Regions from separate parts of the Streptomyces sp. SID14515 genome, predicted to be linked through region 1. Evidence: riboswitches for the same ligand, from Rfam matches in the RefSeq annotation. Region 1 holds a riboswitch; each other region holds the start of a gene.
The links. A riboswitch is a leader RNA that binds a small molecule or an ion and turns the genes downstream of it on or off. The one in region 1 is predicted to bind cobalamin.
Positions count from the first base shown of each region.

Region 2: it holds a riboswitch for cobalamin, as region 1 does, so the genes downstream of both, G3I54_RS34315 (CoA-acylating methylmalonate-semialdehyde dehydrogenase) here and nrdI (class Ib ribonucleoside-diphosphate reductase assembly flavoprotein NrdI) in region 1, are expected to answer to the same signal.
Region 3: it holds a riboswitch for cobalamin, as region 1 does, so the genes downstream of both, G3I54_RS19550 (cobalamin biosynthesis protein) here and nrdI (class Ib ribonucleoside-diphosphate reductase assembly flavoprotein NrdI) in region 1, are expected to answer to the same signal.

Region 1 covers NZ_JAAGMH010000130.1:18,476-25,644, reverse strand. Annotated here, with positions in the region: gene G3I54_RS30750 (ABC-F family ATP-binding cassette domain-containing protein) at 1-719, shown strand, start outside; gene G3I54_RS30745 (NUDIX domain-containing protein) at 683-1,186, opposite strand; gene G3I54_RS30740 (PTS fructose transporter subunit IIA) at 1,232-1,642, opposite strand; gene dhaL (dihydroxyacetone kinase subunit DhaL) at 1,639-2,247, opposite strand; gene dhaK (dihydroxyacetone kinase subunit DhaK) at 2,362-3,354, opposite strand; cobalamin riboswitch at 3,561-3,785, shown strand; gene nrdI (class Ib ribonucleoside-diphosphate reductase assembly flavoprotein NrdI) at 3,952-4,380, shown strand; gene nrdE (class 1b ribonucleoside-diphosphate reductase subunit alpha) at 4,377-6,545, shown strand; gene nrdF (class 1b ribonucleoside-diphosphate reductase subunit beta) at 6,578-7,169, shown strand, end outside.
Region 2 covers NZ_JAAGMH010000143.1:24,229-31,397, reverse strand. Annotated here, with positions in the region: gene G3I54_RS34335 (MFS transporter) at 1-1,380, opposite strand, end outside; gene G3I54_RS34330 (TetR/AcrR family transcriptional regulator) at 1,476-2,120, opposite strand; gene G3I54_RS34325 (hypothetical protein) at 2,383-2,580, shown strand; gene cobF (precorrin-6A synthase (deacetylating)) at 2,695-3,486, opposite strand; cobalamin riboswitch at 3,578-3,757, shown strand; gene G3I54_RS34315 (CoA-acylating methylmalonate-semialdehyde dehydrogenase) at 3,980-5,482, shown strand; gene G3I54_RS34310 (acyl-CoA dehydrogenase family protein) at 5,479-6,633, shown strand; gene G3I54_RS34305 (enoyl-CoA hydratase/isomerase family protein) at 6,630-7,169, shown strand, end outside.
Region 3 covers NZ_JAAGMH010000091.1:54,647-61,815, forward strand. Annotated here, with positions in the region: gene G3I54_RS19525 (hypothetical protein) at 1-372, opposite strand, end outside; gene G3I54_RS19530 (alpha/beta fold hydrolase) at 557-1,684, opposite strand; gene G3I54_RS19535 (class II aldolase/adducin family protein) at 1,844-2,503, opposite strand; gene G3I54_RS19540 (inorganic phosphate transporter) at 2,781-4,046, shown strand; gene G3I54_RS19545 (hypothetical protein) at 4,059-4,289, shown strand; cobalamin riboswitch at 4,462-4,594, shown strand; gene G3I54_RS19550 (cobalamin biosynthesis protein) at 4,744-5,739, shown strand; gene G3I54_RS19555 (cobyric acid synthase) at 5,736-7,169, shown strand, end outside.

The DNA of each region.
Region 1 (7,169 bases):
CCGGAACCGGAGCCGACACCGCGACCGGAGCCGCTACCGGAACCGCAACCGGAGCCGCCACCGGTACGACGGACGGTGCGAGGCCTCTGGTGGAGCTGGACGACGTCTCCGTAGGGGACCGCCTCCGTCTCCCCTCCCTGCGCGTGGCAGCGGGAGCCCGCCTCCTGGTGACCGGCGAGAACGGAGCCGGGAAGACCACCCTGCTGCGGGTCCTCGCGGGCGACCTGGCCCCCGACACGGGCACGGTCACCCGCCGTGCCCGCATCGGCTACCTCCCGCAGGAACTGCCCGCCCGGCCGACCCGGCGCACCCTGCTCGCCACCTTCGCGGCGGGCCGCCCCGGCTTCCCCGACGAGTACGCCGACGAGCTCCTGGCCCTCGGGCTGTTCCGCCCCGAGGACCTCGACGTGCCCGTCGCGTCCCTCTCCGTCGGCCAGCAACGCAGGCTCGCCCTGGCCCGGCTGGTGACCCGGCCGGCCGATCTGCTGGTGCTGGACGAGCCGACGAACCACATCGCGCTGAGCCTGGTCGAGGAGCTGGAGCAGGCCCTCGACCAGTACCGGGGCGCGGTCGTCGTCGTCTCGCACGACCGCAGCTTCCGGTCCCGCTTCACCGGCGACGTCCTCGAACTGCGGGCCGGCCGCCAGGTGGGCACGGTTCCGGCACCGGCCCCGGCCCCGGCCTACGCGTCGGGGGAGGCGGCCGCCCCGCGCACCTGAGCGCGCAGCCGGTCGACGAAGACCCGCTGACCGGCGATCAGCCGCTCGGCGGCCTGCTCCGGCGTGCACCAGGCGAACCGGTCCATCTCCGGGAACTCCTGCTGCACGCCGGAACCGCGCGGCCACTCCATCGTGAACGTCCCCGGCACGACGGACGCCACGTCCAGCTCCGCCTCCAGGGCCCACACGGTCACCGTCTTGCCGCTGCGCTGCCGGGACTCGCCGAGCGCGATCCACTCACCCGGCGGCACCGGAACCCCGAGCTCCTCCGTGAACTCCCGGCGAGCAGCCGCCTCCGCGCTCTCCTCCGACCCGTATTCGCCCTTCGGCACCGACCAGGCGGCGGCCTCCCGAGCCGCCCAGAACGGCCCGCCCATGTGCCCGATCAGCACCTCGACATCCCGCTCGCCCCCGGCGTCCGTGACCCGGAAGAGAAGAAGCCCCGCACTGCGCCTGCCGGTCGACATGTCGTCAAGTTTGCTGCGGCGGAGTGCGGGGCGCCACGCGAGGCGTCACGTCTTGCGGTAGCCGTACGCCTCCGAGGCCGCCGCCTCCACCGCCGCGAGGTCGCCGCCCGCCGAGGCGGTCACCACGGCGGCCACCGCGCCCTCCACGAACGGCGCGTCCACCAGCCGTGTGTTCTCGGGCAGCTCATCGCCCTCGGCGAGCATGGCCTTCACCGTGAGGACCGCGCTGCCCAGATCCACCAGGACCGCCACGCCCGCGCCCCGGTCCACCGAGGCGGCTGCCCGGCCGATCAGCTCCGAGCTCGTCCCGAGCGCGCCGTTCGGCAGCCCACCGGCCGGGGCGACCGGCGCGGTCACCCCTCCGGCGGCGAGCCCACGGGCCAGCTCGGCGACCGACTCGGCGACCGGACCGCTGTGGGAGACCAGCACGATGCCCACCTGCGCCTCGTCGCTCATGCGCCCACTCCGTCCGCGGTCGCCGCCAGGGCCTCGACCAGCAGCGCCGCCGAGGTCGCGCCCGGGTCCTGATGCCCGATGCTGCGCTCGCCGAGATAGCTGGCCCGGCCCTTGCGCGCCTGCAACGGCACCGTCGCCTCCGCGCCCGCCCGAGCCGCGTTCGCCGCCCCGTCGAACGAGGTGGCGAGGGCCTCCGCCGCGGGCAGCAGCGCGTCGAGCATCGTCTTGTCCCCGGCCTGGGCGCCGCCCAGCTGCCCCACCGCGGCGACGCCCGCCGCGAACGCCTGCGCCAACTGCTCCGGCGTCACCTCGTCGGCGTCGCCGAGCGCCTTGCCCGTACGGCGCAGCAGCGTCCCGTACAGCGGACCGGACGCCCCGCCGACGGTGGAGATGAGCTGCCGTCCGGCCAGGGTGAGCACCGCACCGGGGGTGGCGGGCGCGTCCTTCTCCAGCACCGCCGTCACCGCCGTGAAGCCGCGCTGAAGATTGCTGCCGTGATCGGCGTCCCCGATCGCCGAGTCCAGCTCCGTCAGATGGTTCGCCTCACGCTCCACGGACGCCGCGACAGCGGTCATCCAGCGGCGGAAGAAGTCGGTGTCGAGCACATGATCTCCTGTTCCTCGGTCCCGCCGGGACCGATCGTCCCGGCGGCACGGGCAGTACGGCCGACCGGCCCCGTGCCGGGGTCGCGTACACGGTCACGGGATCCGGCCCGTGGTTCAGCAGCCCCAGCGGAGCGCGGCCGTCCGCACCGGCGCGTCCCACAGTCGCAGCAGCTCCTCGTCGACCTGGCACAGCGTCACCGAGCAGCCTGCCATGTCGAGCGACGTCACATAGTTCCCCACGAGCGTACGAGCCACCGGAACGCCCCGCTCGGACAGCACCCGGTGGACCTCGGCGTTGAACCCGTACAGCTCCAGCAAGGGTGTCGCCCCCATGCCGTTCACCAGCGCCAGCACCGGACCGGTGGGGCGCAGATCCTCCAGGATCGCGTTCACGGCGAAGTCGGCGATCTCCCCGGACGTCATCATCGGCCGCCGCTCACGCCCCGGCTCCCCATGGATCCCGATGCCCAACTCCAGCTCCCCGGTGGGCAGATCGAAGGTGGGGCTGCCCTTGGCCGGCGTGGTGACCGCGCCGAGCGCCACCCCGAAGCTGCGCGAGGCCCCGTTCACCTGCCGCGCGACCGCGGCCACCCGCTCCAGCGGAGCGCCCTCGTCCGCCAGCGCTCCGGCGATCTTCTCGACGAACAGCGTCGCTCCCGTACCGCGTCGCCCGGCGGTGAACGTACTGTCGCTCACGGCCACATCGTCGTCCACCACCACCTGGGCGACCTGGACCCCCTCGTCCTCGGCCAGCTCGGCGGCCATCTCGAAGTTGAGCACGTCACCGGTGTAGTTCTTGACGACGAACAGCACCCCCGCCCCACTGTCGACGGCCGCCGCCGCCCGCACCATCTGGTCCGGCACGGGGGAGGTGAAGACCTCCCCGGGACAGGCGGCCGACAGCATCCCGGGCCCGACGAACCCGGCGTGCAGCGGCTCATGCCCGGAACCGCCCCCGGAGACGAGCCCCACCTTCCCCGCCACGGGCGCGTCCTTCCGGGCGACGACCCGGTTCTCCACATCGACGGTCAGCTCGGGGTGCGCTGCTGCGATACCCCTCAGGGCATCGGCGACTACCGTCTCGGGAACGTTGATCAGCATTTTCATGTCTGCCTCCTCGTGAGCCAAGTAGCGGCGTCTCCCATGATCCCGCAGAAGCGTCATGTGGAGCGGCTTGCGACGCTTCGGCCTGTCGGGGAGGCGTGCGGGCGCACGAGGGCAGGGGTGAGCCGACCGCCGAGGGGTTAGGTATACCTAACTTCGTCGCGCAACACAACATCTGGGGTTGCGTGCATCGCCAACCCTCCAGATGTAGTGTTGTCGTTGCTGGTGGTTCGCGGGGCACGGTTGTGCCCCGCGAGGCAAGAGGGAACCCGGTGCAAATCCGGGACTGCCCCGCAGCGGTGAGCGGGAACGAACGCCGTCACAACGCACTGGGTCCGGGAAACGGGCCCGGGAAGCGACGGCCACTAGGCGTCCTGACGTACGTCAGAACAGGCCCGCGAGTCCGAAGACCTGCCACCGGCGCGTGCACCCGTATGCGGTGCACGCGCTTCGAGACCCCGAGGGAGGGTCGCGTGGCCGTCGTACGGAGCCGGGCCCGGCATGCCTTCATCGCCGCCCCGCTCTCCGCCTCACGTGCCGCCGCTCCCCTCCGGTCCTCGGACGACGGAGACAGGAACGAGCGAGAGGAGGCGGCGACCGTTGAGCGGTCTGATCTATTTTTCCAGCGTCTCGGAGAACACCAAACGCTTCGTGGAGAAGCTGGAGTTGCCTGCCACCCGCATCCCCCTGCACCCGCGTCGCGAGGGCATGCCCGAGGCCACCGAGCCGTACGTCCTGATCGTGCCGACCTACGGCGGCGGTGAACGCGCCGGCGCGGTCCCGAAACAGGTGATCCGCTTCCTGAACGTCGAGGCGAACAGAGCGCTGCTGCGCGGAGTGATCGCCTCCGGGAACACCAACTTCGGCGTGGACTACTGCCTGGCCGGCCGGGTCATCTCGGCGAAGTGCGGGGTCCCGGAGCTGTACCGATTCGAACTGCTGGGCACGGACCGCGATGTCCGTGCCGTGAGGGAAGGGCTGCGGAAGTTTTGGACACGACAGGAACCCTTGGCACGGCCGAGGGCATGAGCATCATCAGCACGACGATCACCGCGCCGCCCGCCGAGCGTGAATCGGTCGGCACCCGCCGGGACTACCACGCGCTCAACGCCATGCTGAACATGTACGACTGCGACGGCCGCATCCAGTTCGACCAGGACCGCGAGGCCGTCCGGCAGTACTTCCTCCAGCACGTCAACCCGAACACGGTGGAGTTCGGGTCGCTGAAGGAGAAGATCGACCACCTGATCGGCAACGACTACTACGAGGAGGCGCCGTTCCGGCGTTACGACTGGAGCTTCCTGGAGGGCCTGTACCGGCAGGCGTACGCCCACGAGCACCGGTTCCGTACCTTCCTCGGGGCGTTCAAGTACTACACCTCGTACACACTCAAGACGTTCGACGGCTCGCGCTTCCTGGAGCGGTACGAGGACCGCGTCGTCGCCACCGCGCTGTTCCTCGGCGCCGGGGACGAGAAGCTGGCCTCCGCGCTGGTGGACGAGATGATGACCGGCCGCTTCCAGCCCGCGACGCCGACCTTCCTCAACGCGGGCAAGGCGCAGCGCGGTGAGCTGGTCTCCTGCTTCCTGCTGCGGGTCGAGGACAACCTGGAGTCCATCGGACGCGGCATCAACTCCGCGCTCCAGCTCAGCAAGCGCGGCGGCGGAGTGGCGCTGCTGCTGACGAACCTCCGCGAGCAGGGCGCGCCGATCAAGAAGATCGAGAACCAGTCCTCCGGTGTCGTGCCCGTGATGAAACTGCTGGAGGACTCCTTCAGCTACGCCAACCAACTCGGCGCACGGCAGGGCGCGGGCGCGGTGTATCTGCACGCCCACCACCCCGACATCATGCGGTTCCTGGACACCAAGCGGGAGAACGCGGACGAGAAGATCCGCATCAAGACCCTCTCGCTCGGCGTGGTCGTGCCCGACATCACCTTCGAACTCGCCAAGCGCAACGAGGACATGCACCTGTTCTCGCCGTACGACGTCGAGCGCGAGTACGGAAAGCCGCTCTCCGACCTCTCGGTCAGCGAGCACTACGACGACCTGGTGGCCAACCCGCGGATCCGTAGGACCGTGCTGAGCGCGCGGGAGTTCTTCAAGACGATCGCGGAGCTCCAGTTCGAGTCCGGCTACCCGTACCTGCTGTTCGAGGACACGGTGAACCGGGCCAACCCGATCCCCGGCTGGATCAACATGTCCAACCTGTGCTCGGAGATCCTCCAGGTCAACACACCCAGCACCTACGACGCCGCGGCGAACTACGAGACCGTCGGCAAGGACATCTCCTGCAACCTCGGCTCGCTGAACATCGCCGCCGCCATGGGCTCCGGTGACCTCGGCGCGACGGTGGAAACCGCCGTACGCGGGCTGACCTCCGTCTCCGACCAGTCGGACATCGACGCCGTGCCCTCCGTGGCCCACGGCAACGAGCGCTCGCACGCCATCGGCCTGGGCCAGATGAACCTGCACGGCTACCTCGCCTCGCAGCGCATCCACTACGGCAGCGAGGAGGGCGTCGACTTCACGAACCTGTACTTCTACGCCGTCGCCTTCCACGCCCTGCGCGCCTCGAACCGGATCGCGATCGAACGCGGCACCGCCTTCGACGGGTTCGAGCACTCCGCGTACGCCGACGGCTCGTACTTCGACAAGTACACCGAGCGTGCCTGGGAGCCGGCCACCGACCGGGTCCGCACGCTCTTCGCCGAGGCCGGCGTTCAGCTGCCGACCCAGGACGACTGGCGGGAGCTGAAGGCGTCCGTCCGGGCGCACGGCATCTACAACCAGTACCTCCAGGCCGTCCCGCCCACCGGATCCATCAGCTACATCAACGACGCGACCGCCTCCATCCACCCCGTCGCAGCCAAGATCGAGATCCGCAAGGAAGGCCGCCTCGGCCGCGTCTACTACCCGGCCCCGCACCTGGACAACGACAACCTGGAGTACTTCCAGGACGCGTACGAGATCGGCTACGAGAAGATCATCGACACCTACGCGGCAGCCACCCAGCACGTCGACCAGGGCCTCAGCTGCACGCTGTTCTTCCGGGACACCGCGACCACCCGCGACCTCAACAAGGCGCAGATCCACGCCTGGCGCAAAGGCATCAAGACCCTCTACTACATCCGGCTGCGCCAGGAGGCCCTGGAAGGCACCGAGATCGAGAACTGCCTCTCCTGCACCCTGTGACCGCCCGCCGCACGCACCCGAAGGTACCCACGATGACCACCACCCCCGCCCCGGTGACCGACATCTCGGTCACCCCGCCGTCCTACCGCCACGACCCGGCTGCCCGGCTCCGCCCGATCAACTGGAACCGCGTCACCGACGAGAAGGACCTGGAGGTGTGGAACCGGCTCACCGCCAACTTCTGGCTGCCCGAGAAGGTCCCGCTCTCCGGCGACCTCTCCGCCTGGCAGCAGAAGCTCTCCGCCGGGGAACGCACCCTGACCATGCGGGTCTTCACCGGCCTGACCATGCTCGACACCCTGCAGGCCACCGTCGGCGAGATCGTGCAGATCCAGGACGCCCGCACCGAGCACGAGGAGGCGGTGTACACCAACATCGCCTTCATGCAGGCCGTGCACGCCCGCAGCTACTCCTCGGTCTTCTCCACCCTCTCCAACACCGGGGAGATCGACGACGCCTACCGCTGGGCGGTCGGCAACGACGTACTCCAGCAGCGCTGCAAGAAGGTCCTCGCGCACTACTACGGCGACGACCCGCTGAAGCGGAAGGTCGCCTCCACGCTCCTGTCCTCCCTCCTGCTGTACGCGGGCTTCTACCTGCCGCTGCACTTCTCCACGCACGCCC
Region 2 (7,169 bases), on a different contig from region 1:
GAGACACGAGGCGGCCCTTTCCGGCCGCCCCCGGCCCGCGTCGCCCGGCGGTGGTCCGGTGCGCCGGCGCGCGCCCGGCAGCAGCGCCGCGGGGACCAGCGCGAGCGCGGCCGTCGCGGCGAGCACCAGGAGCGCCGCCCCCATCGCCCCCTCCCACCGCTCCGCCTGTCCGGCTCCGGCGGCGGGCAGCAGACCGGCGGCGACCGCGATGCCGAGAACGGGTCCGATGTTCACGGCGGTCTGTTTGAGGCCGCCCACCACTCCGGCGTATCCGGGCGGCGCGTCGCCCACCACCGTGCCGGTGGCGGTGACCATCACCGTGGCGTACCCGGCGCCCAGCACGGCGAAGGCCGCGCCCATCGCCACCGGTCCGGTGCCGCTGTCGGTTCCGGCCAGCCATCCGATGCCGAGGACGACCAGCAGGGTGCCGCCGAGCGCGGTGGTCCGCGCGCCGAATACGCGCAGCACGCGCCCGGCGATCGGCGCGCCGACGATCATCAACGCCGTCATGGGCAGGGCGCGCAGGGCGCTGTCGAGCGGGGCGAGGCCCAGCGCGTACTGCAGGAAGTACGTGCTGACGAACAGGGCGCCGAACATGCCGCTCGCGGTGAACAGCAGCAGCACCATGGAGGCGGTGACCGGCACCGACCGTGCGACCGCCGCGGGTACCAGCGGATTGCGGCTGCGGCGTTCGTGGCGGACGAGGACGGCCGCGACGGCGGCCGAGCAGAGCAGTCCCCCCACCGTGCGGCGGTCGGCCCAGCCGTGGAGTTCCACCTCGGCGAGCGCGTTCACCAGGAGGGCGAGCGCGGCCGCGAGGAGGAGTGCTCCGCCGATCTCCGGGCGGCGGCTCGATGTCCGTACGGCGGTGTCCTCCGGGACGCGGGCCGCCAGGCAGAGCAGGCCGATCAGGAGCGCGATGGGCACGTTGACGACGAAGACGGACCGCCAGCCGAACTGCGCCACCAGGAAACCGCCGAGCAGCGGACCGGCGCCGGCCGCCACCCCGATGGCGCTGGTCCGCAGGGCGACCGGCAGGCCGAGCCGGTCCGGCGGGTAGACCTGGCGCAGCAGCGCCAGTGTCGCCGGCTGCAACAGGGCGCCGAACACTCCTTGTACGGCGCGCAGCGCGACGACCCAGCCGACCGAGGGCGCCACGGCGATGCCCGCGGACGCGGCGCCGAAGCCGAGCGATCCGATCAGGAGCAGGCGGGTGTGGCCGTACCGGTCCCCCAGCCGTCCGGCGAGGACGAGAAGACTCGCCACCGCGAGGAGGTACGCCGTACTCGTCCACTGCACCTGGGCGAGGGACGCGGAGAGATCGCGCTGAAGGCTGGGCTGGGCCACGAAGAGGACGGAGCCGTCGAGCGCGACGATCATCGCCCCGGCGACACTGCCCGCGAGGGCGAGGCGGGGCCGGACGGGGGCGGTCGCGGAGCCGGTCGACGGAGGTACGGACGGGGGCACGGGTACGGTCACGGTTTCGCCGGTCCGAGGTGGGCGTCGACGGTCCGGGCGATCAGCGCCGCGAGGCTCTCCTGGGCGTGCGGGTCGCCCGGCGAGGGGGCGTCGAGGGTGAGGGAGAGGCTTCCCCAGCTCCACAGTTGAGCGATGCCGTGGACGTTCGCCCAGAGGGCGGCGGCCACGACGTCCGGGGCGGGCTCCGGCCCGGGGGACGACGGCCGGGCGGTGTCCTGCCGGTGCCGGGCGACCAGGGCTACGAGCGAGGAGAACAGCGGGAGGGTCTTCTCCCGCAGCCTGGGCCCTCCGTCGGCCTCACCGCCGCCGTCCAGCAGATCGTGACGGAACATCAGCTCGAACATCGGGCGGTGCTCGACGGCGAATCCGACGTAGACGTCGACCAGGAGACACAGCTGGGCGCGCGGGTCGCCGTCCGGCCGGAGCGAGGTGTCGAGCCGGTCCTTCAAAGCGTCGAATCCGCGCCCCGCGATGGCGGAGAGCAGCGAGCGGTGCGTCGGGAAGTGGCGGCGCGGCGCGCCGTGCGAGACACCGGCGCGACGGGCGATCTCCCGCAGCCCCAGCGCCGCGATCCCCTCGGTCACCACCATCTCGACGCCGATGTCCACCAGTCGTTCCCGCAGCGGGACTTCGTCTTCCATGAGGAACTTCTAGCATCACGGAGTAGACAGTGTCTACTCCGTGGGCGGAGAGCGCCACGGGCGTTCCGCGCCCGTTCCGCTGTTCGTCACGCGCTTCCTGATCGCCGGTCAGGTCGTTGACCTCGACTGTGCGGAGGCAGTGACCCAGATGTAACCGAATGGCGTAGAGAACGCGGAACCACGGAGCGTCACAAGCCGTTCTTCTTCCCACTACACGGCCGCCGGACCCCGGCGATGCCGACCGAGGAAAGGAAAACGCCCTATGAAGAAGACAGTCGGGTGGGCCCAGGACGGCGACGACTGGACGATCACCGTGAACGGCACGCTGTATCGCGCGATCGAACGGCCGGCGGACGGCCGGGTGCACGACTATCTGGTGCGGGGCGACGACCTGACCGCCGAGTGCCCGAGCCTGGGGCACGGGCTCGGCGTGATCCGGGCGCACGAGACCCGGCGCTGACACCCCGCAGGTCCGACGACGAGGTGCGGAGGCCGCCGCCGCCCGCGCCTCGACGTGGACCCGTAAGCCACACAGGCCGTAGGCCCCCGCCCGTGCCGCCGCCCGTCCGTGCCGTCAGCCGTCCGTGGCGTCCGGTGCCGGGCGCAGCAGATAGGTGTCCATGATCCAGCCGTGCCGCTCGCGGGCCTCCGCGCGCAGCCGGCTGATCCGCTCGGCCACCTCGTCGAGCGGGCCGGAGACCAGGATCTCGTCCGGGGTGCCGATGTACGCGCCCCAGTGGATCCACAGGCCCCTGCCCGTCAGATGGGTGAAGGTCTCATGGCCGTCGAGCATCACGACGATATCGACGTCGTCCCCGGGAAAGCCCTGGGCCAGACGCCTGCCGGGGGTGATGTGGATGGGGCGGCCGACCCCGTTCAGGGTGACGCGGTGCCGGGCGGCGAGGGCGGAGACGCTGCTGATGCCGGGGATCACCTCATGGCCGAATTCCACCGTGCCGCGGCCCCGGATGTCGTCGAGGATCGCGAGGGTGCTGTCGTACAGCGACGGGTCGCCCCACACCAGGAAGGCGCCGCACTGCCCCGGCGCGAGCTCCTCGGTGATCAGGCGTTCGCAGATGTCGGCCCGGCGCTGACGCCAGTCGCGCACCGCCGAGGCGTAGCGCCCGCCGTCCTGCTGGGTGCGGTCCCGCCACGGGTCCTCGGCCTCCACGACGCGGTAGGGGCCGGTGAGGTGTTCATCCAGGATGTCCCGCCGCAGCCGGGTCAGGGACTCCTTCTCCTTGCCCTTGCCGAGCACGAAGAAGACGTCGGCCCGGCGCATGGCCTTCACCGCGGCGAGGGTCAGATGGTCGGGGTCTCCGGCGCCCATGCCGATGACGAGGACGTGGCGCGGTGCGTAGCTCATGTCGGCCGATCATGCCAGGGGCGAGCCGGGGTGGACTTACTAGGACGTCCAACTATATCTTCGGGGCAGCGGGGTGGCCGGTGCGCAGCCGGACGCCCTCAAGGCCCGTGGTGTCAGGGAAGCCGGTGCGATTCCGGCGCGGTCCCGCCACTGTGACCGGGGAGTTCGTCCTCGCAGGACACGCCACTGACGGCGAAGCAGCCGTCGGGAAGGCATGAGGACGGGCGTCGATCCGGGAGTCAGGATACCGGCCACGGGATGTTCCGTGTTTCCACGAGGATGGAGCAGACACGCATGGCACAGGTCCGCATTCACGGCCCCGCAGGTCCGTCCCCGCGAGCGGTTCTTCCCGCCCCCTGACGGGCCCCGCCCTTCGCGTCCCACCACGGCAGGCCCCTCCGCGCCCGCGCACCGACGGTGCGCCGTGCGCCGGTGCCGCCGCGTGCCATCCCCGGATCTCACCTGACGATCTCACCGACGAGAGCAGGCTTCCATGGTCCGCGAACTCACCCATTTCATCGGCGGCAAGCACACGTCCGGCACCTCGGGCGCCTACGGCGATGTGTACGACCCCAACACCGGCCGGGTCCAGGCCCGGGTACCGCTGGCCGACCGCTCCGAGACCGAGGCGGCCATCGCCGACGCGGCCGAGGCCCAGCGCGAGTGGGGCGAGTGGAACCCGCAGCGCCGCGCCCGGGTGCTGCTGCGCTTCCTCCAGCTCGTCGAGAAGGAGAAGGACGCGCTGGCCCGGCTGCTGTCCTCGGAGCACGGCAAGACCGTGGCGGACGCGCACGGCGACCTCGCGCGCGGACTGGACGTGGTGGAGTTCGCCGCCGGTGTCCCGCATCTGCTGAAGGGCGAGTTCAGCGACAACGCGGGGTCCGGCATCGACGTCCACTCGCTGCGCCGGCCGCTCGGCGTCGTCGCGGGCATCACCCCGTTCAACTTCCCCGCGATGATTCCGCTGTGGAAGGCGGCACCTGCTCTGGCCTGCGGGAACGCCTTCATTCTGAAGCCCTCCGAGCGGGACCCGTCGGTGCCGCTGCGGCTGGCCGAACTGTTCCTGGAGGCGGGGCTGCCGCCCGGGGTGCTGAACGTCGTCAACGGCGGCAAGGAGGCGGTGGACACCCTCCTGGAGGACCCGCGCGTCAAGGCGCTCGGCTTCGTCGGCTCGACGCCGATCGCCGCGCACATCTACGCCACGGCCGCCGCCCACGGCAAGCGCGCGCAGTGCTTCGGCGGGGCGAAGAACCACATGATCGTGATGCCGGACGCCGACCTGGACCAGGCGGTGGACGCGCTGATCGGCGCCGGTTACGGCTCGGCGGGCGAGCGGTGCATGGCGATCTCGGTGGCCGTGCCCGTGGGCGAGGCCACCGCCGACGCGCTGGTCGCCAGGCTCACCGAGCGGATCGCCGAGCTGCGGATCGGCCGCTCGGACGACCCGGACGCCGACTTCGGGCCCCTGGTGGGCCGCGACGCGGTGGACCGGGTCCGCGGCTATGTCGACCTCGGCGTCGAGGAGGGCGCCGAACTGGTCGTCGACGGACGCGACTTCACCCTGGAGGGCCACGAGGACGGCTTCTTCGCGGGCGCCTCGCTCTTCGACCGGGTCACGCCGGACATGCGGATCTACCAGGAGGAGATCTTCGGCCCGGTGGTGTCCGTGGTCCGCGCGGCCGACTACGAGGAGGCGCTGCGGCTGCCTTCGGCGCACCCGTACGGCAACGGCGTCGCGCTCTTCACCCGCGACGGCGACACCGCACGCGACTTCACCCGCCGCGTGGACACCGGCATGGTCGGCGTCAACGTGCCGATCCCGGTGCCGGTCGCGTACCACACGTTCGGCGGCTGGAAGCGGTCCGGCTTCGGCGATCTGAACCAGCACGGCCCGGACGCCATCCGCTTCTACACCCGTACGAAGACCGTCACTTCGCGCTGGCCCGCCTCGGGAATCCGGGACGGCGCGAGCTTCACGATTCCGACCATGGGATGAGTGCCGTGACCACGCTCCTCACCGACGACCAGCTCGCGGTCGTCGAGACGACCCTGGACTTCGCCCAGGAACACCTGGCCCCGCACGCCGTGGCCTGGGACCAGGACAAGCACTTCCCCGTCGATGTCCTGCGCAAGGCGGCGGAACTCGGCCTCGGCGGCGTCTACGTACGCGACGAACTCGGCGGCTCCGGGCTCTCCCGCTCCGACGGGGTCCTGGTCTTCGAGGCCCTGGCCACCGGCTGCCCGTCCATCGCGGGCTATCTCTCCATCCACAACATGGTCGGCTGGATGATCGACCGGTACGGCGGCGAGGACCAGCGCGGCCGCTATCTGCCCGCGCTCTGCACCATGGAGCAGCTCGGCAGCTACTGCCTGACCGAACCGGGCGCCGGGTCCGACGCCGCCGCGCTGCGCACCCGCGCGGTCCGCGACGGCGACCACTGGGTGCTGACGGGGACGAAGCAGTTCATCTCCGGGGCGGGCGCCTCGCACCTCTACATCGTGCTGGCCCGCACCGGCGACGACGGACCCCGGGGCATCTCCGCGTTCCTCGTCGAACGCGACGATCCCGGGCTGTCGTTCGGGGTCAACGAGAAGAAGATGGGGTGGAACGCACAGCCCACCCGGCAGGTCCTGCTGGACGAGGTGCGGATCCCGGCCGACCGGCTGCTCGGCGAGGAGGGCGGCGGCTTCCGCATCGCGATGAACGGCCTCAACGGCGGCCGACTGGGCATCGCCGCCTGCTCGTTGGGGGGTGCGCAGAGCGCGCTGGACCGGAGCCTCGCCCATCTCGCGGACCGGGAGGCGTTCGGCGCCCGGCTGCTGGACTCGCAGGCGCTGCAGTTCCGGCTGGCCGACATGGCGACCGAACTGGCGGCGGCCCGCGCCCTGGTACGGCAGGCGGCCGAGGCGCTCGACCGGAACGCGGCCGGGGCCCCGCAACTGTGCGCGATGGCCAAGCACTTCGCGACCGACACGGGTTACTCGGTGGCCGACCGGGCGCTCCAACTGCACGGCGGATACGGCTATCTGGCCGAGTACGGCATCGAGAAGATCGTCCGGGACCTTCGGGTCCACCAGATCCTGGAAGGGACCAACGAGATCATGCGCGTCATGGTGGCCCGGAGCCTGACGGGAGCCCTGCGATGACCGAGGAACTCGTGCTCGCCCGCACCGAGGGGCGTACGGGGGTGCTGACGCTGAACCGGCCGAAGGCGCTCAACGCCCTCACCCACGCGATGGTGGAGACGATCGCGGCGGCCCTGGACCGGTGGGAACACGACCCCGAGGTGGGGGCCGTCGTCATCACCGGGGCCGGGGAGCGCGGCCTGTGCGCGGGCGGCGACATCCGGTCCATCTACGAGGACGCCCGGGTGGGCGGCAAGGCCTCGGCCGCGTTCTGGCGCGACGAGTACCGGCTCAACGCCCGGATCGCCCGCTACCCGAAGCCGTATGTGGCGGTCATGGACGGCATCGTGATGGGCGGCGGGGTCGGCGTCTCGGCGCACGGCAGCGTCCGGATCGTCACCGAGCGGTCCAAGGTGGCCATGCCGGAGACCGGGATCGGCTTCGTGCCGGACGTCGGCGGCACCTATCTGCTGGCGCTGGCCCCCGGCGAGCTGGGCACCCATCTCGCCCTGACCGGTGCGGTGGTGGGCGCCCGGGACGCCCTGCTGTGCGGGCTC
Region 3 (7,169 bases), on a different contig from region 1:
CGCTGCGTGGACGAGCGACCAGGCGTCGAAGAGCGCCACCCAGCCGCGCAGCACGGCGGAGTCGTCCCGGTCCCAGGCGCGCAGCCGCCAGCCTGGGCGGGCGGTGTCGCCGTGCAGCTCGATGAGTCCGGCCAGCCGGGCCCGGTCCCAGCCCGCGCGCACCTGCGCCGGGGAGAGCTCCAGAGCGGTGGCCGCCCGTTCGAGGGCGTGGGCCGCGAGCGGGGCGGTGGCGCCCGGCCCCGGGGCGCCGGCGGCCCAGTGGGCGATGCGTACGGCGTCGGCGAGCACCGCCCTGGCCTGGCGTGCCAGTTCCGTGCGGGGCGGGGTGCCCTCGGGGGGCCGGGGAGCCGGCCTGGTACGCCGGGTGGTCACGGCCTTGCGGGCGGTGGCAAGGGGTCGCGGGCGGACAAGTCGCAGCCTGGAGTCGCGCGGAGTACGGGACGTCACGGGAGCAGTCTTGCCCCTGACGGCCCGAAAGCCCAAACGGAAGGCGTTTCACCGGTACGTGAAAGGTTCCTCCGGCGCGATGGCAAGGGGGAGAGTTCACCCCATCGGCTCACATCAGGGGCGTGAGGAAGCGTCGCAGGGTCTCTTCGTAGCGGGCCGGGTCGGCGTTCCACATCGACGCATGCGGAGCCTGCGCCACGACGTGGAGGCTGACCAGGTCCGGGCGGCGGGCGGCGAGCTCGCGGGAGGGCCCCCAGGGGGCGATCGTGTCGTCCGGGCCGTGCAGGATCAGGGTCGGGGTGCGCAGCGAGGCCGCGGCCGAGGTCTCCAGCACCGGGGCGGCGCTCATCCCGGTCCTGCCCTGGGCGGCGCGGACGGCGAGCGGCAGCAGGGCGGCCGGGACGCCGTGGGCGGCGGCCAGGGCTCGCAGGGTGACCGGCCAGTCCAGCACCGGCGAGTCGAGGACGAGGCCGCTGATCCGGTCGCGGAGCGGTGACTCGACCGCGGCGTACAGGGCCATGGTGGCGCCGGTGGACCAGCCGTGGACGATGACGTTCCGCGCCCCGAGGCGCAGGGCGTGGCGGATGGCGGCGTCGAGGTCGCGCCATTCGGAGGCGCCGAAGTGGCCGAGGCCGTCGGCGGGGCGCGGGGCTCCGGGGTCGCCCCGGTAGGCGAGGTCGAGGACCGGGAAGCGCTGTGCGTGCAGGAAGCCCATGAGGTTCATGGGGTGGGCCCGGGTGGCGCCGAGGCCGTGCACGGTGATGACCCAGGTGTCGCGCGCGCCGGGGACGTACCAGGCGGGCAGGATCCCCAGCTCGCCGGGGATCTCGACCTGCTGGTGGTCCAGACCGAGGTCGCTGCCCGGGTCGCCGCCGTACAGCGCGGGGGTGAGCCGTACCTTCGCGCCGGGTTCGAGGAGCCCCTGGCCGACGCTCTCCAGTCTCCGCACGACCGTGTCGGCGGCCTGGGAGGCCCCGTCGACGACGGGTCCGACGACCGCGTGGACGCCGGGTCCGGCGAGGCCCCAGGTGCCGGGCCGGAGCGCCGAGAAGGAGCGGGTCAGGGTGACCTGCCCGGCCGCCGTGGCGTGCACGGTGAGTCTGCGGTCGGCGGGGAGGGGACGTCCGGGCGTCGCCTTGAGCGCGACGTCACTGGCGTACCGGCCGGCCGCGACCGCTGCCGCACCGACGCCGAGGATCGTGGTGACGGCCGTTGCCGTCGCGGTTACCGGGCGCACCGCTTCAGTGTCGTGGGGCGGGTGACGGGCTGCCAGCGGACGGGGGCCGTCCGGGCGGGCGCGAAGCCGGGAAGGGGGCGCAATGTCGGGGCGCGGGGCCGGGCTCCGACGGTGCGGGGCGCGGGGCGCGGGCGTCGGGCGCGGGGCGCCCGGCGGGGGTCAGCCGGGCTGGCCGTATCCCTTGAGCGCCTCGGTCACCTCGGCCAGCTGGGCCGCGTCGAGCAGGGCCGGGGTGCGGCCGGGCACGGAGCTCGCGGTGAGCCAGAGACGGCACAGCCACTCCAGCTGGGCGGTGCGCTCGTAGGCCTGGTCGAGGGTGTCGCCGTAGGTGACGGTGCCGTGGTTGGCGAGCAGGCAGCCGGTGCGGCCCTGGAGGGCTTCGAGCATGGCGTCGGCCAGTTCCGGGGTGCCGTAGCGGGCGTAGGCGGCGGTGCGGACCGGGCCGCCGAGGATGGCGGCCGCGTAGTGGATCAGCGGCACCTCGGTGACGAGGGTGGAGACGGCGGTGGCGTGCACGGCGTGGGTGTGGACCACGGCGACGGCGTCGGTGGAGCGGTAGACCGCCAGATGGAGAGGGAGTTCACTGGTCGGCCCGAGCTCCCCGAGGACCTGCCGGCCGTCCAGGTCGACGCCGACCGCGTCGTGGGGTCCGAGCCGGTCGTAGGGCACCCCGCTGGGCGTCACCAGGACCAGATCGCCGACCCGGGCGGACACATTGCCCGAGGTGCCGACGACCAGGCCGTCCGCCGCGCTGCGACGGGCCGTCGCGACGACGTCCCGCCAGGTCTCTCCCACGGATTCCGGGTGCTGCTCGCTCATGGGGCGAGCGTAGGCGCGAAGGCGCGCAACCGGAACGTCACACGGGGAGTGACGGGGATCTCTTCCGGGTGCCGAACAGCCGCTCAAAATGTTCGCCAACGGGCGGCAAAGGGCAGTCCACGCCGCACCCCACAGCCATCCCCCAACCTCTCCCGCACACAAGCGGAAGCGACCCACTCCGCTTGGGGTCACCGCAACGCCCTGTCCAGTTCATCTTCCGTTCACTCAGGTTGCCTACGGTCCACGAGCCACTGACGTCGAACGATTGCCTGGGTAAATGGAACACATCACGCTGCTGCTTGCGATTGTTGTCGTAACAGCTCTCGTGTTCGATTTCACGAACGGTTTCCACGACACCGCCAACGCGATGGCCACCACCATCTCGACCGGCGCCCTGAAGCCCAAGACAGCGGTGGCGATGTCCGCCGTTCTCAACCTGATCGGCGCGTTCCTATCGGTGGAGGTCGCCAAGACGATCTCCGGCGGGATTGTCAACGAGGACGGCCTCAGAACCGAGGTCATCTTCGCGGCGCTCGTCGGCGCCATCCTGTGGAATCTCCTGACCTGGCTGGTCGGCCTGCCCTCCAGCTCCTCCCACGCCCTGTTCGGCGGTCTGATCGGCGCCGCGGTCATGTCGGCCGGCTGGTCCTCGATCAACGGCGGCACCGTGGTCACCAAGGTGCTGCTCCCGGCGATCGCCGCCCCGCTGGTGGCCGGCCTCGCCGCGATGCTGGCCACGCGGCTGACGTACCGGATCAACCGCAACGTCACCGACCCGAACCAGCTGAAGTCGACGGCCAAGGGCTACCGGGCCGGACAGATCGCCTCCGCCGGTCTCGTCTCGCTCGCCCACGGCACCAACGACGCCCAGAAGACGATGGGCATCATCACCCTCGCCCTGGTCACCGGCGGCGTCCTCGCCCCCGGCTCCAACCCGCCGATGTGGGTCATCGTCTCCGCCGGTGTCGCCATCGCGCTCGGCACCTACCTCGGCGGCTGGCGCATCATCCGCACCATGGGCAGCGGCCTGACCGACCTCAAGCCGCCGCAGGGCTTCGCCGCCCAGACCAGTGCGGCGACCGTCATCCTGGCCTCCTCGCACCTCGGCTTCTCGCTCTCCACCACCCAGTCCTGCTCGGGTGCCGTGATGGGCGCGGGCCTCGGCCGCAAGGGGGGCGTGGTCCGCTGGTCCACCGCCACCCGGATGTTCGTCGCCTGGGGTCTGACGCTGCCGGCCGCGGGCCTGGTCGGCGCGGGCGCCGAGTTCCTGACCAAGCAGGGCACCTGGGGCATCACCGTCACCGCGATCCTGCTCGTCGGCGGCTCCTTCGCCATCTGGCTGGCCTCGCGCCGCCAGCCGGTCGACCACACCAACGTCAACGACACGGCCGTCGGCGAGGACGAGCCCCAGGGCGTCGTCACCACCGCCATCGCCGCGGTCCAGCCGCCGCCCGTCGGCGGCCCGGCCTCCGACCTCATGACCACCATCCCGGCTCCGGCCACGGCGCCCGACGACCCGGCCCGGCCGCCGGCCACGGTGTAAGGACAGATCCGCATGAAAATCGACTGGGCAGCTCTCGCCTCCGTCTTCGGTGTCAGTCTCGTGGTCACCGTCGCGCTGGTGGGCCTCTTCACCCTGGGCATCGTCGCCCTCTCCAAGCAGTCCGCCACGGCCGGCAGCAGCGCCTCCGGCGGATCAGTCGCGCTGGCGCGCACCGGCGCCTACGCCTGCTTCGCGCTGTGCGTGGCGGCGGTCTCGTACGGGATCTATCTGATCGTCGCCTGACCCCGCTCCACCGCACTCCGCAGCACCGCTTCGGGCCGGACACACCCTCGTGTGTCCGGCCCGAAGCGCGTCCGCGTGTGCGTCCGCACACAGTGGAGCCCCGCAGGTCAACAGCAAGTTGACGGGTGTTCGCGGGGCGTGGTGGACTGCCGGAGCCATTTACGGCGACAGCAGAGGAAGCCGGTGCGAATCCGGCGCGGTCCCGCCACTGTCACCGGGGAGCACTCCCCCACACCGGATGTCACGGCCCGCCGCACGCGGGCTGGAAGGCCGGGGGAACTGCGGATCCGGAAGCCAGGAGACTCTCGTCGCCGGTCACGTCGAACCAGGGCGCGGACCCTGAGTGAGGACCTACGCCATGCCCGGCCGCCGTGCGCCGCATCCCGTGCCCCCCAGTTACGGCCCCGGTGCCGGAACGTATGCCGGAACGCCTCTGACCGCGGCGGCCTGAGCCGTGCGTGCCGACCGCGTCTTCGCGTACGGCGCCACGGCCGGACTGATCGCCGACGCCCTGCTCGGCGACCCCCGACGCGGCCACCCCGTCGCCGGATTCGGCCGCGCCGCCGCGCGGGTGGAGTCCCTGCTGTGGCGTGACGACCGGGGCCGGGGCGCTCTGCACACCCTCGTGTGCGCCGGTGGCGCCGTGGGGGCCGCCGCGCTGGCCGCACGCGCCGTACGGGACCGGCCCGCGCTCGCCGTCGCGCTGACCGCCGCCACCGCCTGGTCCGTCGTCGGCGGTACGTCGCTGGGCCGGGAGGCCCGCGCCATCGGCGGCGCGCTGGCCGCCGGGGACCTGGAGGTGGCCCGGGAGCGGCTGCCGCATCTGTGCGGGCGCGATCCGCACTCCCTGGACGGTCCGGGCATCGCCCGCGCGGTCGTCGAGTCGGTCGCCGAGAACACCTCGGACGCCGTCGTCGGCGCGCTGGTGTGGGGAGCGATCGGCGGGGTGCCGGGGCTCGTCGGCTTCCGGGCCGTGAACACGCTCGACGCGATGGTCGGCCACAAGTCGCCCCGCCACCGCCGTTACGGCTGGGCCTCGGCCCGCCTGGACGATCTCGCGGGGTGGCCCGGCGCCCGGCTGACGGCCGCGCTGGCCGTGGCGGCGGGCGGGCGGCCCTCGGAGGCCGTACGCGCCTGGAAGGCCGACGCGGGCCGTCACCCGAGTCCGAACGCCGGTCCGGTGGAGGCCGCGTTCGCGGGGGCGCTCGGCGTACGGCTGGGCGGGACGCTGGCGTACGCGGGGCGCGTCGAGCACCGGCCGGTCTTGAACGGCGAGTCCGGGCGGGACGTGCGGAGCGCCGACATCGAACGCGCGGTACGGCTGTCGCGCCGGGTGAGTGCGCTGGCCCTCGGGGTGTGCGTGGCGGGGCGGCTGGTCGCCGGGCGCGTGATCGCCGGGCGCGTGGTCGCGGGACGGTCGTCGACAGGACGGAAGCGGGGACGGGCATGAGCGGCGGACTGCTGGTCGCGGGAACCACATCGGACGCGGGCAAGAGCGTCGTCACGGCGGGCATCTGCCGGTGGCTGGTGCGCCGGGGCGTGAAGGTCGCGCCGTTCAAGGCGCAGAACATGTCGCTGAACTCCTTCGTGACCCGGGAGGGCGCGGAGATCGGGCGGGCCCAGGCCATGCAGGCGCAGGCCGCCCGGGTGGAGCCGACGGCCCTGATGAACCCGGTGCTGCTGAAGCCCGGCAGCGACCGGTCCAGCCAGGTCGTGCTGATGGGCAAGCCGGTCGGCGAGATGAGCGCCCGGGGCTATCACGGAGGCCGTCAGGAGGCGTTGCTCGGGACGGTCACGGACTGTCTGGAGCAGTTGCGGTCGACGTACGACGCGGTGATCTGCGAAGGGGCCGGGTCGCCGGCCGAGATCAATCTGCGGCGGACCGACATCGTGAACATGGGGATCGCGCGGGCCGCGAAATTCCCTGTGCTGGTGGTCGGGGACATCGACCGGGGCGGGGTCTTCGCCTCGTTCTTCGGCACGACGGCGCTGCTGAGCGCGGAGGACCAGGCGCTGGTCGCCGGCTACCTCGTGAACAAGTTCCGAGGCGACGTCTCGCTGTTGGAGCCGGGCCTGGACATGCTGTACGACCTGACCGGGCGGCGGACGTACGGAGTGCTGCCGTACGCCCACGGGCTCGGCATCGACGAGGAGGACGGCCTGCGGGTGTCGATGCGGGGCGCGGTGCGCGAATCGGTCGTGGCTCCCCCGCACGGCGAGGACGTGTTGCGGGTCGCGGTCTGCGCGGTGCCGTTGATGTCCAACTTCACGGATGTGGACGCGCTGGCCGCCGAACCGGGCGTCGTCGTGCGGTTCGTGGACCGGGCCGACGAGCTGGTCGACGCGGACCTGGTGATCGTCCCCGGGACGCGCGGCACGGTGAAGGCGCTGGCCTGGCTGCGCGAGCGGGGCCTCGCGGACGCGCTGGTGCGGCGGGCGGCGGAGGGCCGGCCGGTGCTCGGCGTCTGCGGCGGGTTCCAGGTGCTCGGTGAGCGGATCGAGGACGAGGTGGAGTCGCGGGCGGGGGTCGTGGACGGGCTGGGGCTGCTGCCGGTGCGGATCCGCTTCGACCGGGCCAAGACGCTGGCGCGGCCGGTCGGTTCGGCGCTGGGCGAGCCGGTGGAGGGGTACGAGATCCACCACGGGGTGGCCGATGTACGGGGCGGGGAACCGTTCCTGGACGGGTGCCGGGTGGGGGCGGTGTGGGGGACGCACTGGCACGGGTCGCTGGAGAGCGATGCGTTCCGGCGGCGGTTCCTGGTGGAGGTGGCCCGGGCCGCCGGGCGGCGGTTCCTGCCCGCGCCGGACACGAGTTTCGGGGTGTTGCGGGAGGAGCAGCTGGATCGGCTGGGGGATCTGGTGGAGGAGCATGCGGATACG